2 regions of the Psychromonas sp. psych-6C06 genome follow, and region 2 is predicted to be linked to the other one. Evidence: riboswitches for the same ligand, from Rfam matches in the RefSeq annotation. Region 2 holds a riboswitch; the other holds the start of a gene.
What was found. Region 2 has a riboswitch for thiamine pyrophosphate ahead of thiD (bifunctional hydroxymethylpyrimidine kinase/phosphomethylpyrimidine kinase). Riboswitches for the same ligand answer to the same signal wherever they lie in the genome.
Positions count from the first base shown of each region.

Region 1: another riboswitch for thiamine pyrophosphate. It lies ahead of thiC (phosphomethylpyrimidine synthase ThiC); the one in region 2 lies ahead of thiD (bifunctional hydroxymethylpyrimidine kinase/phosphomethylpyrimidine kinase).

Region 1 covers NZ_PIZM01000006.1:386,393-396,380, reverse strand. Annotated here, with positions in the region: gene CW745_RS10355 (RNA-binding S4 domain-containing protein) at 128-493, opposite strand; gene thiH (2-iminoacetate synthase ThiH) at 545-1,663, opposite strand; gene CW745_RS10345 (thiazole synthase) at 1,741-2,520, opposite strand; gene thiS (sulfur carrier protein ThiS) at 2,523-2,723, opposite strand; gene CW745_RS10335 (HesA/MoeB/ThiF family protein) at 2,723-3,472, opposite strand; gene thiE (thiamine phosphate synthase) at 3,482-4,990, opposite strand; gene thiC (phosphomethylpyrimidine synthase ThiC) at 5,159-7,141, opposite strand; TPP riboswitch at 7,215-7,328, opposite strand; gene CW745_RS10320 (MipA/OmpV family protein) at 7,388-8,692, opposite strand; gene CW745_RS10315 (assimilatory sulfite reductase (NADPH) flavoprotein subunit) at 8,857-9,988, shown strand, end outside.
Region 2 covers NZ_PIZM01000008.1:10,977-20,964, forward strand. Annotated here, with positions in the region: gene pyk (pyruvate kinase) at 1-550, opposite strand, end outside; gene CW745_RS11850 (MurR/RpiR family transcriptional regulator) at 612-1,472, opposite strand; gene CW745_RS11855 (glucokinase) at 1,753-2,715, shown strand; tRNA gene CW745_RS11860 (tRNA-Ser) at 2,789-2,876, shown strand; gene CW745_RS11865 (sulfite exporter TauE/SafE family protein) at 3,368-4,090, opposite strand; TPP riboswitch at 4,258-4,354, shown strand; gene thiD (bifunctional hydroxymethylpyrimidine kinase/phosphomethylpyrimidine kinase) at 4,435-5,265, shown strand; gene CW745_RS11875 (ABC transporter ATP-binding protein) at 5,277-6,044, shown strand; gene CW745_RS11880 (ABC transporter permease) at 6,037-6,852, shown strand; gene CW745_RS11885 (ABC transporter substrate-binding protein) at 6,893-7,840, shown strand; gene tenA (thiaminase II) at 8,044-8,706, shown strand; gene thiM (hydroxyethylthiazole kinase) at 8,870-9,676, shown strand; gene thiE (thiamine phosphate synthase) at 9,686-9,988, shown strand, end outside.

The DNA of each region.
Region 1 (9,988 bases), on a different contig from region 2:
AAATTACGGGAGTGATCATATTGTCCAACAAGCTAACTAAATAAAGTAATCAAGTATCTAACCACATACTGCAAACGCAAACAATCAGGTCGTTTTTATTTAATTACCTTCTTCACAGAATAGATAATTAAAAACTAATTGCGCGGCGTGGTTTCTTGCCTTTAGGTTTAACTTCTTGCTCAGGCTCTGCTTGCTCAATTTCTTGGAAGGCGACTTGCTCTAACTCTGCTTCATCCACGATTTGATAATCGCCCGCTTCACCCACTATCGCAATTTGTAGGTATTGCTCGTTAAAGTAGATTTGGTCGCCTGCGTATATTTTTTTACGCTTTTGCGTTTCTACTTCGCCGTTTAAGTATACGTAGCCTTCGGCAATGAGCTGTTTTGCTTCGCCTCCGCCAGAAACGAGGTTGGCGATTTTTAATATTTTATACAACGCGGTGGGTTCTTCACGAATCTCCACCAGTGTTGCGTAAATCTCTTCTTCTGACATATAGCGTCCAATTTTTATATAGATAGAACCTAACTGCTCAGGGCTGAGTGATTACGAGCCGGTGAGGCTATGATCCCAATCCTTCCAAACCACTTCGTAGCCTTGTGCTTTAACTAGCTCTGCCATTTCAGCAGGAGAACGGTCATCGCTGATTTCAAACTGCTCTAACGCTTGCTCAGCGGCATCTGCGTAACCACCCGGCTGAGTGCTTGAACCTGCGCTTAAGGTGGTAATACCTAATGGTAACACGTTGTTTCTAAAATGCTCTGACTCGCGTGTTGATAGTGACAGCTCGACTTCCGGATTAAACAAACGATAAGCACAGATCAGTTGTACCAGCTGTTTATCATCCATCACCGATTTAATCTCCATGCCACCAGCACAGGGGCGAAGACGTGGAAAAGAGATGGTATAACGACTCTGCCAGTATTTTTTCTCTAAATAATTGAGGTGGGCAGCCACGTAAAAACAGTCGGTACGCCACTCTTCAAGACCAATTAAACAACCTAAGCCCATTTTATGAATACCCGCTTCACCTAATCTATCATGGGTATCTAAGCGGTATTTAAAATCAGACTTCTTACCTTTAAGGTGATGCTCAGCATATGTCACAGGGTGATAAGTTTCTTGATATACCAATACCGAATCGACTCCATATTCAATCAACTCTTCATACTCATGCTGATCTAACGGCTGCACTTCGATAGTGATATGTGAGAAATATTGTTTGATGATCGGTAGCGCTTGTTTGAAATATTCAACACCGACTTTGCGCTCAGACTCTCCCGTAACGAGTAGAATATGATCAAACCCCATCTTTTTAATGGCGACACATTCCGCTTCTATCTCTTTTGTATCTAATGTTTTACGACGTATCGCATTATGCATCGAGAAACCACAATAGGTGCAGATATTGCTGCACATATTAGAAAGATAAAGTGGGATATAAAACTGCTGGGTTTTGCCAAAACGTTGCAATGTTAGTTGCTGTGACTTTTGCGCCATCTGTTCTAAAAAAGGTTCTGCGGCAGGTGAGACCAGTGCTTTAAAATCTTCAAGATCTAAGCGTGACTTATTCAGTGCGCGTTGCACATCTTGGGCGGTTTTCCCATAAATAGAAAGACGTACATCGTCCCATTGGTAGTTTTTTATCTGTTCACTAAAAGTCATGTCAATCCTAAAAAGATAATGAAGGAACGATGAGCAGACAGCCTTCCAGCTTCAAGCCCTCTCGCTTTCTAGCAATTTTATCCCGCTTCTAAAAATGCAGTTAATGGGCTAGATGCGACTGCGACTTGGCTTTGCCCGCCTAGCCCTGCTAAATAGGCTTCACGCCCTGCTTCAACAGCTTTTGCAAAGGCACGACTCATGGCAACCGGATCGCCAGCAACAGCCATTGCCGTATTGACTAATACCGCATCCGCGCCCATCTCCATGGCAAGTGCCGCATGTGATGGTGCTCCAAGCCCTGCATCAACAACAACAGGAACATTAGCTTGTTCGATAATAATCTCTAAGAACTCAGCGGTTTTAATGCCTTTGTTTGAACCAATTGGCGCGCCTAATGGCATTACAGCGGCACAACCCGCAGACTCTAAATGTTTACATAAAACCGGATCGGCATGTACATAGGGCAAAACCACAAATCCAAGATTCGCTAAGCTTTCAGCCGCTTTTAATGTTTCAATCGGATCAGGTAGTAAATACTTAGGATCAGGGTGAATTTCTAGTTTAACCCAGTTAGTTTGCAGTGCTTCGCGCGCTAGTTCAGCTGCAAATACCGCCTCTTTAGCGTTACGGGCACCTGAAGTATTGGGTAATAAATTCATGCCATTTTTAATCAATGGTGCAAGGATATCATCCTCTTTGCTTTGCATATCAATACGCTTTAGCGCCATCGTCACGAGTTCTGATTGCGAGGCTTGAAGCGCGGCTACCATGGTATTTTGATCGTTAAACTTGCCGGTTCCGGTAAATAGGCGTGACGAGAAAACTTTATCGCCAATAATTAATGGATCATGACTCATTTTTAGCCCCCTGCTATCGCTTGAAAAAGAGAAACCTGATCGTTCTCTTGAAGGGTAAACGTAGCCCATTCACTGCGACTGATTATCTTCTGGTTAACAGCGACAGCACTGCCTTTTAGTGGACTTTCTAAGGTAGCCAATAACTGCTCGATATTACAGTTCTCATCTAATTCGATAAGCTTTTCATTTACGTTTACTTTCACTATCTATTTCCACATACGTTACATTGAGGGTCTTTATTAATGGCGAAGGTTTGCCAATCTAATGTTTTGCCATCAAATAGTTTTAATTTGTTTTTTATGCCAGAAGGCAAACCAGTAATATGTTTGATCGCCTCTAGCGCTTGCAAAGTGCCAATAGTTCCCACAACAGGGCCTAATACACCCGAGTTACTACAGTTGAGCGTTTGCTCTTCATCCGTAGGAAACAAGCAGTGATAACAAGCAGCTTCAGGCTCTCCATGATCGAAAAACATCAACTGCCCTTCCATACGGATAGCTGCCCCTACAATTAAAGGAACTTGCGCCTCTACACAGGCAGCATTAATCATTTGACGACTAGCCATGTTATCGGTGCAGTCTAACACCAAATTCACCATCATCAGCTCCATCATCAACTGTTCTTTATCCATTTCGCGAGTAATGCTACGTACACGTACTTCGGGATTAAGTTGTTCAAGACGCTGCTTCATTAGCGCGACTTTATCTGTGCCAATATCTGCGGTTTTATAAGCTATTTGACGCTGTAGGTTACTCACCTCTAAACAATCAAAGTCTGCAATAACGATTGAGCCGACGCCGGCTGCAGCCAAATAAAGCGAAGCGGGAGAGCCAAGTCCGCCCATGCCGATAATTAAAACTTTACCTTTTTTCAGATCTTTTTGGCCCAGCTCTCCTACCTCTTCTAATAATAGGTGGCGACTGTAACGCAACATTTCGGCATCGGTTAACATGGCGGTTCCTTATTTCATGATGTCATTAAATCGACTAATAACATCCTCATAGTCATCGGCAAGGGTAATAGCAGTGACAACAGCGATACTGCCCACCCCTGTTTTATAAACATCTGGCGCACGTTGTAAGTTTATACCACCAATCGCAACTGTGGGTGTTTCTGCCAATAAAGCTGCATATTTAGCTAAACGTCCTAAACCCTGCGGATCACTGGGCATATCCTTGGTTTGTGTTTCAAAGATATGTCCTAGCGCGATATAACTTGGCTTTAACTGCTTAGCACGCTGAATTTCATAATAACCGTGGGTACTTAACCCCAAGCGTAAACCAGCTTCGGCAATTTGAGGCAAGTCGGCAACATCCATATCTTCTTGACCTAAGTGCACACCATAAGCACCATGTTTAATCGCCAATTGCCAGTAATCATTGATAAATAGTCGTGCATCGTATTTTTTACCCAGTGCAATCGCATCGATGATCTGCTGTTCAACTTGCTCTGGCTGTTTATCTTTAATACGAAGTTGAAGCGTTTTCACGCCACTTTTTAATACTTTTTCTAACCATTCAACACTATCCAAAACTGGATATAAACCAAGCTTATGAGTATCACAACTTACAAAGCCAGGTCCCGCTTCTAAAGTGCCTTGCAGATCTAATTCATAACCGACTTTTGACTCAGGAAGTACCACTTCTGGGAAGTCGGCGTTATCACTTGGCCAGCCAAAGTGTGCAATAGCACCTTCGCCTTTGCCGAGTTGTTTGGAACCTTTTAAGCCTTGATTTAAGTAGGCTTTAGCGATAACCAACGCATCTTCTACAAAGTAACTTTGTGCCATAGTCGCAGCCAATGCACTTGATAACGTACAACCTGTACCATGTGAATGCACATTCTCTAAACGCGGACTCGTTAACGCGATCTCACGTTCGCCATCAAAGTAATAGTCGATACACTGCTCTTCTAAAAACGGTAAGTGGCCACCTTTAATCAATACACTTTTACAGCCCATTTCGATCAGTTTTTCAGATGCCCCTTTTAGTGATTCACCACTAATTAACATGTGCCCCGACAGCGTAAACACCTCTTTGGCATTAGGTGTTAACAGATCAATCACCGGCAGTAACTGAGATTTAATCACCTCGTTAATGCCCTCTTCTGTCATTTCATCCCCCGTTGACGCAACCGCCACCGGATCATAAATAACAAAAGGTGCAACCGACCAGCTTGCTTTATATTCGGCTAACTTTTCAGCTAATATTTTCACATGCTCGATACTAGCAATCAGACCAATTTTAATGATTTTTGCCGGCATATCGCTGGCCAATGCATCCAACTGCGCGATAAACATTTTATCGGAGACACTTTCAACCAAACTCACCGTTTGAGAGTTCTGCGCCGTCACCGCACTGATCACACTGCAACCATCAGCACCTAATGCTTTAATGGTATGTAAATCAGCCTGTATGCCCGCACCAGCACTTGAATCGGAACTTGCGATTGTCCAAACAATATTGCTCATTATTAACCTTTGGTTAGTTTGTAGAAATTAGTGATACTAATATTTATTTTTAATATATTTCATGAAGATTAAGCACTAAGAGGTTTAGTTCAAATCAAGAAGAAAGCGCGCAGTTGATAAGCATCAATGAGCACTTTCGACGCAGAGTTGGGCTAAACCTCGACGTGATTAAGCTTTATCTAGTACTGGAGGTTGATATATCTCTGCTCCTGAGTCATTAAACTCTTTCGCTTTAGCTGCCATGCCTTCTTCTGCCGTCATGGTGATCGTTTCATCTAAGATCTTAATTGAGATCTCACCTGAGTCTAACTTATCACTGAAATCACGTACATCTTGAGTGATTTTCATTGAGCAGAATTTAGGACCACACATTGAGCAGAAATGCGCTACTTTGCCAGACTCTTGTGGCAATGTTTCATCATGGTATTCACGCGCAGTTACCGGGTCTAAACCAAGATTAAACTGATCTTCCCAACGGAATTCAAAACGAGATTTAGATAATGCGTTATCACGAATTTGCGCCCCCGGATGACCTTTTGCTAAATCAGCGGCGTGTGCAGCAAGTTTGTAAGTAATCAAACCTGTTTTAACATCATCTTTATTTGGCAGACCTAAATGCTCTTTGGGTGTTACATAACAAAGCATTGCACAACCGTACCAACCGATTTGAGCGGCACCTATACCAGAGGTAATATGGTCGTACCCCGGTGCGATATCAGTCGTTAATGGACCTAATGTGTAGAAAGGTGCTTCAAAGCATTCTGTTAACTGTTTATCCATATTTTCTTTAATCATCTGCATAGGTACGTGTCCCGGACCTTCAATGATCACTTGCACATCATATTCCCATGCAACTTTAGTTAATTCACCTAAAATTTCTAACTCAGAGAATTGTGCTTCATCGTTTGCATCTGCAACTGAACCTGGACGCAGACCATCACCTAGTGATAACGCCACATCGTACTGCTGACAAATTTCACAGATCTCTCGGAAGTATTCATAAGCAAAGTTTTCTTTATGGTACGTCAGACACCACTTCGCCATGATAGAGCCACCACGTGAAACAATACCTGTAACACGCTTAGCGGTCATCGGTACAAAACGTAATAAAACACCCGCGTGAATGGTAAAGTAATCCACACCCTGCTCTGCTTGTTCAATTAATGTATCGCGGAATACTTCCCACGTTAGGTCTTCAACCACACCGTTTACTTTTTCAAGTGCTTGGTAGATTGGCACCGTACCGATTGGCACTGGCGAGTTACGCATGATCCACTCACGAGTTTCATGAATATTACGACCCGTTGATAGATCCATTACCGTGTCACCGCCCCATAGCGTTGACCAAACTAATTTTTCAACCTCTTCTTCGATTGAAGATGAAACCGATGAGTTACCGATATTAGAGTTAACTTTCACTAAAAAGTTACGACCGATGATCATTGGCTCTAATTCTGGGTGGTTAATGTTTGATGGAATGATTGCGCGGCCTCGAGCGACCTCTGAACGAACAAATTCAGGGGTAATCGATTCCTGTAAATTTGCGCCGTAGCTTTGACCTGCATGTTGAAAGTGCAACGCTTCACATTTAATACGATCACGACCTTGGTTTTCACGAATGGCAATGTATTCCATTTCAGGTGTAATAATACCTTGGCGAGCATAGTGTAATTGCGTAACACACTTGCCTTTTTTAGCACGTAATGGTTTTGGTAAATTTTCAAAACGCAGTTCATTTAAAGAATCATCCGCTAAACGCTCCTTAGCGAAATCAGAAGTCACCCCTTCTAACGCTTCAACATCATCACGCGCTTCTATCCACGCTTTACGTAATTTTGGTAAACCCGCATGCACGTCGATTTTAGTGTTTGGATCTGTGTAAGGCCCAGAGGTATCGTAAACCGGAATTGGCTCATTTTTTTCAAATACAGGGTTTTCTTCCGTGCCGCCGACAAAGGTATCAGTTTGGTGGATTTGACGCATCGCCACTTTAATAGGATGAATTTCACCATCAATGAAAATCTTTTCTGAATTCGGATAAGATTCATTGTTTAAGTTTTGAATGTAGTCTTGCGCTGCTTGACGCGATTCACGACGAGAGAGACCTTTACGATCGGTGGTTTTTAATGTTGAGTTGATTTCTTTGGACATAGCAATCTTTACCTTCAGTAGTTTTAAGAGTGCTTATCGAATATGTGTGGCAAGTTAAAAGAGATCCAATGATGATCACTTTATTCCTGTTCCCTTCGTAGGTATTAGCCTAATCAGGTTCCACGGATCCCGCATAATAGCGGTCTCAGCCCTTTTCTAATAAATAGGGGCACTCCGACAAGATGCACGCAGTATAAAAGAAACTCAGCGCAAATTAAAGCGATGTTAATATTCAATCACGCAGGACTAAAAATGCCACTGTAAATAAATAGTATTGTAATTACTACCGCCTTTACTGCGTCCAAACATCGAGCTACTTTCAAAAATAGCAGAGCGATGATGGATAGAATAACCAAGCCAAAGTTTATCTAACGCTTTCACATTAGTCACATCGCCAAGGTTCACATCAAGTGTAAAGTCTAAATAATTTAATATCTTACTTCCCGGGTTATCAGGATCATCATTATGTTCGATATAAGTAATATCTGAAACATATGAAAGCCCTTCGGCAAAACCAAATCGCCAACGAACGGGCCAAGTAAAGGTGTAATAGGCTTTTATCGCTAAAACATATTCTGTTAACGGATCTTGCACTTCAGAATTAAAGTGATATACAAAACCAGGGGTAAAATAGAATTCAATGGGTAGGCCAAAAATAGATTCCGTCAACGGGATACCGTAAAACAGTGAACTTAAGCGATTATTGTATTCATCTTTTTCGGTGTCGCCGTTAATTATTTCGCCAATGTTGGAAGGTGTTGCCCAACCATAGGCAAGGCGCAAATAATGGTTATCTGGCAAGGTTAGTGTTTCTTGATTTTTTTTATCGTTAAAGAAACCAAAGCCTAAATAATATTCTGTCTCAACACGTGAATTAATCAGTTCACTTTGATAAGTATGATTACCAAGTACGTTAATACTCATCTCACCAAGCAGGTAAAGATTGCTAAACAAGTGATAACGGGCTTCGGTACCAAATTTTATATCTAAGTCACTGCCAATATCATCTTGCCCAAAACCATAATAAAGGTTATTAAATTCACCACTTTTATAACGAAACGTACTATATAGATCTATATCCCAATCGTTATGATCGATTTGATAGCGTAGATTAGCATTGCCATAACTATTGCCATAGACATCAGAAAGTAGCTCTAACTGCAACGGAAAGTGAGGTTGAAGCAAATATTCAAACTGTAAGCCCATATCGATATTAGTGCCTTTATATTCGCGTTGAAACTCTTTAGGAATATCAAAGTAACGGTAACGCCCTAAAATACTCGCACTGAACTTCTCTTCCTGATAAAAACGTAGCCCGCCTGATTCGCCTCGTAAAAAAATATATTCCCCTTCGTAATACATTTTGGGTACAAAGTCATTAACATGGCTCTCCTGTGAAATATCATAGGGAATGGAAGCATTTCGCACTCCAATAGCAATTCCCCAGTCAGGAACAGTCTCCGACCATGTAGCTTTGGTCTCTGAATTAAGCGCTTCACTCGCGAGTAATGCACTTGGAAAAATAAATAAAAATAAGTAAAACAGTGGCATAGTAAATCCTTCATGGTGTTATTGATTATACGACAGAGATCACTAAAAACAGAAAAATATTCGATTAATTCCATTTTGTTATAAAAAAGCCCCTTTTGTTCTTTTGTTGTTATAAAGCAGAGGAGTAAACTCGCCCAATCTTTTGTAATAGTGGAAATAGTTTCATGGCATTAACGAATCTCTCGGCATTAACTTCGCCATTATCTGAGTTGCAGTTATCACAACTACAACAAGCGATGGCTGGACTTGACCCAATGCAGACAGCATGGGTGAGTGGTTATTTAGCAGGCGTAAGCCAAACTCCCGTTAGCGCGCAAGCAACGGTAAGCTCAGGACAGAGCTTAACCATTTTATATGGTACACAAACAGGTAACTCAAAAGGTGTAGCAGAGCAACTAGGCGCAGCAGCAGATGCTAAAGGCATTGCACACCGTGTTGTTTCGATGGCTGATTACAAAGTTAAAAGCATTAAAGATGAAAGCCATCTCATCATTGTTGCCAGCACCAATGGTGAAGGCGAGGCCCCTGATGATGCGATTGACCTACATGAATTTTTAGCAACTAAAAAAGCCCCAAAATTAAACGACTTAAAATTTGCAGTGTTAGGCTTAGGTGATTCAAGTTATGAATTCTTCTGTCAAACAGGTAAAGACTTCGAGCAACGCATTAGTGCATTAGGCGCAACGATTATTGCTGAACGTTTAGATGCAGATGTTGATTACGACCAAGTAACAGGCCCATGGATCGACAACGCTTTAAATGAAATAGAAAAAACGATAGAAAAAGGTGGTGTTGCAAGTGCTCCGGTAGCTTCTGTCGCAGGCGCTGTATCAGCAAACAAATACGACAAGCAAAACCCTTTCGCGGCAAGCTTGATTGTTAGCCAAAAAATTACCGGTGACCAATCAGCAAAAGATGTACGCCATATCGAAATTGATTTAGAAGGTTCTGATTTAACTTACACAGCGGGTGATGCGCTAGGCGTGTGGTTTAAAAATGATGCAGCACTAGTTGCACAAATCATCGCTAAATTAAACCTTGATGCAAGCACAGAAGTAAGCGTTGATGATAAAACTGTTTCATTGAGCGAAGCGCTAATTGAGTCTTACGAATTAACAGGAACGCACCCAGGATTTGTAGAAGGTTATGCAACCTTAACAGGTAATGCAGCTTTACTTGAACTTGCTAGCGATAAAAATGCACTACGCGACTTTGCTAATAACAACCAGATTGTTGATGTAATTTCTGATAGTGGTAATGATGCAGTCACCGCTGAAAACTTCTTAGCGCTATTAC
Region 2 (9,988 bases):
CTGCTGCTGTAATAATATCGCGTTTATCTTTGTCAGTTAAAGCAGGAGCAGAAAGACCACCACCTTTTAAGTTGATACCTTTGTTATTTGAAAGTGGACCACCGATAGTAACAACTGCATGTACTTTATTACCTTCAACGAAGTCAACTTCCATTTGTACGCGACCATCATCAAGCAATAAAAGATCACCTTTTTTCACTTCTTGTGGTAGCGTTTTGTAGTCTAAACCGACCGCTTCTTGTGTCCCTTGGCCTTTTTCTAAATCGCTATCAAGCACAAATTTATCGCCCACAGCGAGCTGAATCTTATTGTCTTTAAACGTAGAAACACGAATTTTAGGCCCTTGTAAGTCGCCCATGATTGCGACCTCTTTACCTAGGCGAGCTGCAATCTGACGCACTTCGTTTGCACGTTTGACGTGATCAACAGCTTCACCATGTGAAAAGTTCATACGAACCATATCTGCGCCAGCGGCAATGATTTTTTCTAAATTATTATCTCTATCTGTTGCAGGGCCGAGTGTGGTTACAATCTTCGTACGTCTTGTCATTTTATACTCCAGTAAAATTAAATATTATCCATAATAGTAGTTAAAAATCGTGACAATAATATTATTCGTTATTATCACTAAATTTGGTAAATCTAGATTCTCGAATGCCTTGCTTCACACGTTTTAAATTATCTCTAAACTTTGGCCCACGACGCAAAGTAAACCCCGTGGCTAACACATCAATTAAAACCAACTGTGCAATGCGTGAGGCCATTGGCATATAAATATCAGTGTCTTCTGGCACTCCCATCGAAAGCACGAGGTTACTTTGTTCAGCAAGTGGAGAATTAAAAGCAGTTAGTGCGATAACAAATGCATCGTTTTCACGTGCAAGCCTTGCAATTTCAACCAGAGCTTTCGTTCTGCCAGTATGTGAAATAAGCACAATGACATCACCATCGCTGCTATTAATACAGCTCATTTTTTGCATAACGATGTCATCAAAGCAGGAAACTGGGATGTTAAAGCGAAAAAACTTATTAAGCGCATCATGGGCTACACTAGATGATGCACCTAATCCAAAAAAGGAAATTTTCTTTGCTTGGGTCAGTACATCAACAGCGCGGTTAACCAAAGCGATATCGATTGAATTTTTAGCAACATCTAAACATGCCATGGTGGATTCGAATATCTTAGATGTATAAGCATCAGGGCCATCATCTTCATTCACATTACGATTGACGTAGGGAGTTCCGTTCGCCAAACTTTGTGCAAGATGTAATTTAAAATCGGGAAAGCCCTTAGTATCTAAACGACGACAAAAACGATTAACCGTAGGTTCACTGACTTCAGCCATTTTGGCAAGCGTCGCAATGCTTGAGTGAATTGCAACTTGTGGTGATGCAATTATAACTTCTGCAACTTTCCTTTCAGATTTGCTAAAAGTATCAATGTTTTTTTGGATTAACTCTAAAGTATTCATACGACTCTACTAATAATTGTTTTTTTTACGTTAAACTAATTGAAATAATGATTTAATTTGAAAGTTGTAAATGTTCATGAAGCACATTTCTGAAATTCACAATATATACAGATGAAATTATATTACATAAACGCTTATAAATCGTTGTGTATTATAAGTAACTGAATTATTAACGTCATTTTATTACAGAATAAAACTGTTTTAGATCAAAAAATCTGTTTTTTAGTTACGCAAATGAGAGATTGATCATCGCTTGTTTGACCATTTAGGAGAAAAATATATGTTATCTGTTGTAGCTGATGTAGGCGGAACCAATATCCGTTTAGCAGTTTGTAGTAACGAAACTGGTGAAACTAGCCATATTCGCACATTTTCATGTGCTGAGTTTTTGACATTAGATGCTGCATTGGTACAGTATTTTGCAACACTGAGCGAACCAGTGAGTGCTTTATGTATCGGAATTGCATGCCCTGTTGAAAATGATCTTGTTTCAATGACTAATCTAAGCTGGCAATTTTCCAAAAAAGCTTTAAAAGAAAAGCTAAAGTTACAACAACTTTATGTAATCAACGATTACACTGCAATTTCACTTGCAGTCCCTTTTCTATCTGACCTCGATAAAATAAAAATTGGTGGTGGCGTTGTACAAAAACAAGGTGTAACTGCTGTATTTGGTCCAGGAACCGGCCTTGGTGTTTCACATATTGTCTATTCTGGGCAAAAATGGATTAGCCTTGACGGTGAAGGTGGGCATGTTAGCTTTGCCCCAAATAGTCGTGAGCAAGCAGATATATTGTTACTATTGCAAGAGCAATTCGGGCACGTTTCTGCTGAGCGCTTGCTGTCAGGCCAAGGGCTAGTAAATATTTATCATGCAATGTGTCGCTTAGAAGGAAAACAAGTTAAGTATCATGAGCCTAAGTTAGTTACCGAAGCTGCACTCAGTGATGATTGTGAATTAGCAAACCGAAGTTTACATCTTTTTTGCCAAATTATGGGGGGCTTTGCCGGTAACCTTGCATTGAATTTAGCCTGTACTGGTGGTGTTTATATAGCAGGGGGGATTGTCCCACGTTTTACCGAATTCTTTAAAGATAGTGAATTTAGAGAGTTTTTTGAACACAAGGGCCGTTTTAGTACATATCTTGAGTCTATTGCTACCTATTTAATTACGCATGATAATCCAGGATTACTGGGTGCGACTGTCTACTTACGCCAAGAGTTAGGCTTTATTAAAGAATAATATAGATTAGTGGTTGATTTAATAAGGGGAGTTCTCTATCATGCGCTCCGCTTAGTTTAATAAGCATAAAAAAGGTGACGTGTCCGAGTGGCTGAAGGAGCACGCCTGGAAAGTGTGTAAAGGGAAACCTTTCGAGAGTTCGAATCTCTCCGTCACCGCCACATTCTTAAAGTCTCGCATTTGCGAGACTTTTTCATTTTTATTACCTGAAATTCAAAAGAATTCAGCCTTTTCTGTTTTTCTACATATTCTTAATATCATTAATTTTAAACCTGTTTTTCATTCAAGGTGAAAAATCCAACAAGCTGTATGGCGAAAAGATCTTATACCAATTCCACTAATATAGTGTTCAAATTTTACGTAGGAAAAAGGAAGTAGCACAAGGCGAAAGTTACAGTAAATAGTTCTGCTATCAGCAAAACCTTTAACGCAGAGATAGATCCTTTTAACAAGTAAAATGATCACTTATTTAATGGATTTGGTATTACTTTAATGTAAGAAGATAATTGAAGTTCTAACTAGTTCAATCGTAAGTTTATAACTAATTCTTAAATCCTTACATTTAATTGATGTCGATAGAAGATTCTCGAAAGGTGAGCACACTGCAGCTGACAAAAGTGCTTTGATTGTAAACGGGTCTCTTCTGATTGACTTATAATATTGCTGAAGCACCTGAATAAGTAGCGCCTAAACCTGCTATCAAGCATAAAATTAAAGAGGTGTAACGAACTACTTTTTGAGAGATTCGATCCATAAATAACTGGGCGAAACGATATCCTAAATAGGCAGCTGGTAATAATGGCAAGGCTAATAGAAGGTGTTTAATACTCATATATCCGATCGGGATTTGTACCATTAGCGACATAGTACAACTTATTAAGAAAAATGCAGCTAAATTTGCTCTTATGAAATTTGCTTGCTGATGTTGCAATAACAATGCCATTGGTGGTCCTCCAATGCCTGAGCTTGTTCCTAAAAAACCAGAAAGGAAGCCGGCAAACAGTAACCTATGCCGTGTTGGTTGTAATTTAATCGGTAATAAACTGATAAATACGGCAAGTAAAACAACGATTCCCAATAAAAGCGAGAGTTGTGCTGTGTCGATATAGAAAAGTAACATCCCTCCAACCACTGAACCGGGTATTCGGCCAATCACAGCATGTTTTAAACCTCCAATAGAAATTGTTCCTCGGTATTTGATGGTGTTGATTAAGGCTAAGAAAAAACCTACAACAATAATAGGGCCGGGAATATATTCAGGTGAAAGCATAATTAACAAAGGAGAAGCAACAACTGCTAGCCCGAAACCAGTAGCACTCTGTATAAATGCACCGGTAAATACAAGTAACATTGCAATAAGGATCTGTGATTCCATTTACACTCATTTAAACTAGATACTCATTTAGAGGTATTTAAAAAGATAGCATTAATCGTTGATTGGTGAAATAGCTTTTAGGTTATCATTGTATTGCGTAAACTTAATTTTAGCCTGACTTGATATAAAAATGGTTATTATTTGTAAAACGAATAATGGTAGTATGATTTTATTAGTCGGGGAACCTTTTGGTTGAGATCGCATTGCGAACCCGTTGAACCTGATTCAGTTAATACTGACGTAGGGAACTAATAGTCTTCACTGAGTAATTAGCTGATTTTCATCCTAAAAAATTTGCTTATTTCCAATGACACTATTTCCCTCTATTTCAGTGAGGAAATATTATGTCTTTAACCACACAGATCAATACCCCATCACCAATTGTACTATCAATTGCAGGATCCGATAGTGGCGGTGGGGCAGGTATTCAAGCAGATATCAAAGCGATTTCTGCTACGGGGGGGTATGCTTGTTCCGTAGTGACGGCACTGACGGCACAAAACACCCAAGGTGTAAGTGGAATATTCCCAATTAGTGGCGAATTTATCGAACAGCAATTAGATGCTGTTTTTACCGATTTAAATGTTGTTGCGGTAAAAATTGGTATGTTAAGTGACAGTGGAATTATTCGTGCTGTGGCTTCAAAAATTAAGCAATATGCCCCCAAATATCTAGTTTTAGATCCAGTGATGGTAACCCGTAATGGTGATTTACTATTAGAAGATTCTGCAATCGAAACACTTAAAAGTGAACTATTTCCACTAGCAGATGTAATAACCCCTAATTTGCCAGAGGCGGCTGCCCTCATTGAAAGTGACATACCTAATGATGAAAATGTCATGAACAGTATGGTTGATAAATTAAGAGGTTTAGGAGCTAAAAATGTGCTTCTCAAAGGTGGTTTTTTGCAACATGAAAGCAATAGTACAGATCTATTTATTACTGAGCATCAAGTCATTCGCCTATCAACTCCTCGAATTATTACTAAAAATACGCATGGAACAGGATGCAGTTTATCTTCAGCGATAGCATCATACTTAGCACAAGGCTTCCAATTAGGTGAAGCAGTAAGTTTAGCTAAGCAATACATTACCGAAGCGCTTAAGCAAGCAGATAAATTACAAATAGGTCAGGGACATGGTCCGGTAAATCATTTCTTTGCATTGCATAAATAGGAAAGTTGCTGATGACCTCCGCTGTCGGTTTTAACATTGAGAATGGTCAATTACGCTATAGTGATGCAAAGCAAGCTATCATTGATAATTTATCTTTGACTATCTTGCCTTCACAATGGACCGCTATATTAGGAAAAAGTGGATGTGGAAAAACAACCATTTTACGTTATTTAGCAGGATTATTGCCTGATAAAATACAGTGGCAAGGCACTTTAACTGTTAAAGGTTTACAAAGTAGTGCTGGTAAACTTGAAAATCATGTCGCTTATATGGCACAACAAGATCTTTTAATGCCTTGGTTAACGGTTTTCGATAACGTTTGTTTTTCTACAAAGTTTTCCAATAAACCCCTTTCGGACAATGATAAAAATCGTGCTAAGCAATTATTAGATTTGGTCGGATTAAAAGATCATGCACAGAAACGACCCGCACAGTTATCGGGAGGGATGCGTCAACGCGTTGCTTTGGCAAGAACACTTATGCAAGATAAACCATTGGTATTGATGGATGAACCGTTTTCTGCACTCGATGCAGTCACGCGTTACCGCTTGCAAGCATTATCCGCGAGACTGTTAGCGAATAAAACCGTTTTACTTATCACACACGATCCGCAGGAAGCACTGAGGCTAAGTAATTCGGTTTATATTATGCAAGGAAAACCGGCACAAGCAACGCCACTAATCCTTCCAAATACGGCTACTCCACGTGATCTAGATGCCCCGGGATTAGCCAGCCTACAACAACAGATAATCTCACTGCTTGAGGTAGATTATGAATAAAACTCAATCAGCGAATCTATTTACTATTGCGAGCAAATTAACACCGGTTGCAATACAAAACAGTAGCAAGTCACTCATTCGTATTATGATTAGCGCACTGATTATTTTGAGTTTATGGCAACTTATTGTAATGCTATTTTCTTTACCAAGCTTTATTTTACCGAGCCCTGTCGATGTATTTAGCAAACTCTTTGAGCGCTCTGATGTGTTATTAGCACATGCGTGGGTAACTACTCAGGAGATCATCCTCGGGCTGTTATTAGGCTTAAGTATGGGCCTGCTTTTTGCCTTACAGATGTTACTCTTTGATCCACTAAGACGCTGGTTACTGCCAATTCTTGTTGCAAGCCAAGCGATACCCGTTTTTGCTATCGCACCAATATTAATGTTGTGGCTAGGCTATGGTATTGCTTCAAAAGTGGTAATGGCAGCGTTAATCATCTTTTTCCCTGTAACAACCTGTTGCTACGACGGTTTACGTAATACCCCAGTAGGATATTTGGACCTCGCTAAAACGATGGGGGCTTCAAAATGGCAATTACTCAAACATGTGCGCTTGCCCGCTGCATTACCTGCTCTTGCTTCAGGTATTCGCGTTGCTGTTGTTGTTGCACCAATTGGAGCTGTAGTTGGAGAGTGGGTTGGCTCAAGTGAAGGACTCGGCTATTTAATGTTACAAGCCAATGCAAGAATGATGATTGATGAGATGTTTGCGGCGCTTTTTATATTGGCAAGTTTATCAATCAGCCTCTATTTTTTAGCTGACTTATTAATTAAAAAACTCATACCATGGCAAATAGATAATTAAATCAATACCCATTTTTATACTTTAAAAGGAAGTGATTACAATGACAAACATCTTTATCAAAGGCGCAGTAGCGCTATTAATTTCAAGCTACTCAATATTCGTAGTTGCACAAGACAAAACCATGACTTTGATGCTCGACTGGTTCGTTAACCCTAATCATGGTCCTGTTATAATTGCACAGCAAAAAGGGTATTTCAAAGACGAGGGGCTCACCATTAAGATCCAAGAGCCAGCCGATCCAAGCATGCCAGCTAAACTAGTGGCAGCTAATAATGTTGATCTTGCTATCTCTTACCAAACCAGTTTAACGATTGATGTTGCTGCAGGTTTACCATTGATTCGTTCTGCTACGTTAATAGCAACGCCCTTAAACACGCTAATGGTTTTAGATAACGGAAAAGTTAAAACATTAGCAGACTTAAAAGGCAAAAAAATTGGTATCGCAATCGCCGGTAATGAGGAAGCAACAGTTGGTACGATGCTAAAAACAGCGGGGGTTGATTTCTCTGAAGTACAGATTATAAATATTGGCTGGGCACTTTCTTCTTCTCTAGCTTCAGGCAAAGTAGATGCTATTTGGGGTGGCTTACGTAACTTTGAAAGTAATCAGTTGGCGCTTGAAGGTTACAAGGCTAAATCCTTTTTTCCAGAAGAGCACGGCGTACCTTCTTACGATGAATTAGTCTTTGTAGCCAATGCAAAAACGTATGACGCACAAGCATTGAAAAAATTTAACCGTGCTATCGAAAAAGCTACGCAATATATTGTTAATCACCCAAGTGACTCATGGAAAACATTTGTCGCTTACTCACCAGATACTTTGAATAATGAATTAAATAAACGTGCATGGAATGATACGTTAACTCGCTTTGCGCTGCGCCCTGGTGCGGTTGACTTACCAAGATATGACCGTTTTGCTGAATTTATGTTTAATCACAAAATAATTAAAAAACAGCCTAAAGCTGTCGATTTTGTACCTAGCCTATAGTTGTTAACAGTATGAGTTAACTAAGTAACCTCAATTTTGGACAAGAGAAGCGTTTTAGTATTTTAAATAATACAATGTTTGTTTTTATTATACTGTGCTGTTAGCTTTCCATGACGCAAAGTTACGTACCAATAGCGGTATTGTATCGCTTTGCTTATCCAAAATTGAGGTTAAGTCATCAACTATCTCACTAAGGAGCAACGATGAATCACCAAGACTTAATTAATGCCTGTGCCAGCGATTGGGCAGAATATACGAAGCACTCATTTGTGCAACAATTAGCATCAGGTGAACTCGAACACAACGCATTTTTACATTATTTAAAGCAAGATTTTCTCTTCTTAAAACAATATACCCGTGCCTATGCATTAGCTATCTATAAAGCACGCACTCTTGCCGAAATGCGTATGGCATTACCAAGTGTTCAGGCACTTTTAGAGTCAGAAATTTCTCACCATGTCAGCTATTGTGCAGACTGGGGCATATCTGAAGCGCAAATGGAAGCTGAACCTGAAACATTTGGCACAGTTGCTTATACACGTTTTGTTTTGGATACCGGTATGTCCGGCGATGTAATAGACCTTTATGTGGCATTGGCTCCCTGTTCGATTGGCTACGCTACCATTGGTGCTCAGCTGTTAGCTAGCCCAACGACAAAATTTCAAGGTAACCCTTACGCTAATTGGATAACGATGTATGGCGGAGAAGAGTTTCAAGAGAGTGTACAAACAGGTATTAAACAACTTGATACCTTATTGAAAGACGTCGACCTTAGTAGTGAACGTGGTCAACGTTTATGTCATATATTCAAAACTGCTACACGTATGGAAGTTGCTTTTTGGCAGCAAAGCCTAGATGACACTTAACGTGTACGTTACTGTTTTTCAACGTATACAAAAACAACACAGCTCATGTCAAAACTTTACATAATCGCTTGTTTCTCTTTGAGAATATCAATCAGAGATAAATTGTTTCAAGCCGTAAAATTGATTACCAGTCTACCCATTTGGTATAAATTTAAGGATCACTATGACGCTATTAACTTCAAATCATATTGTTGATGCACTACTGCAATTACGTACTCAAAAACCATTAGTTGTTAACATCACTAATTATGTCGTGATGAATAACACTGCAAATGCATTGTTAGCCATTGGAGCTTCACCGATCATGGCACATAGCCAGCAAGAAATGGCTGAGATGATGAGCTATGCCGGAGCATTAGTAATTAATATTGGTACTTTAGATAGTGTCTGGACAACTCGTATGCATTTTGCAGTTCAGCAAGCCAACGCAAACAATAAAATAATCATTCTTGATCCCGTAGGTTGTGGCGCAAGTAAACTGAGGACTGATACTGCTCGAAACATTGCTCAAACGGCAAATCAGTTAATTATTCGTGGCAACGCCTCAGAAATTATCGCTCTAGCCGGAGAAGTTGCACAAAGTAAAGGCGTAGATGCACTTGATAGCAGTGAAATTGCAGTAGACGCAGCCAAAATGATTGCGAAGCAATACCAATGTAATGTTGTCATTTCTGGAAGTACTGATTTTGTGGTCACATCGCAATATTGCTACCAATTAAATAATGGCCATCAAATGATGCCCTATGTAACTGGAATGGGCTGTACTCACAGCGCGTTAACGGGTGCCTTTGCAGCTATTGGAGAAGTAAGTGGGGTAGCAGCCACCGCAATACTAGGAGTTGCCGGCGAGATAGCAGCCGAAAATTCAGCAGGCCCGGGAAGTTTGCAACTTAATTTACTAGACAGCTTATACCAACTTGATGCAAAGACGGTAATTGAACGATTGAAATTAACAGCAACTGATTATTAGGCGTTAATTATGAATAATCCCTATCAGTTATACTTAGTTACCGATGAAAAGCAAGATATCGCAACTCTGTGTCACGTTGTTGATCAAGCTGTCAAAGGTGGCGTTAGCATGGTGCAAATTCGTGAAAAAGAAACTAGCTTTCGACACTTTCTTGAACGCGCCAAAGCTGTCAAATCAGTACTTGAAGGAAGTGGTGTAGCGCTTATTATAAATGATCGAGTTGATATTGCATTAGCAGTAGACGCTGATGGTGTGCATTTAGGACAGAGTGATATGCCTGCACATATTGCACGACAGCTTCTTGGCCCTGAT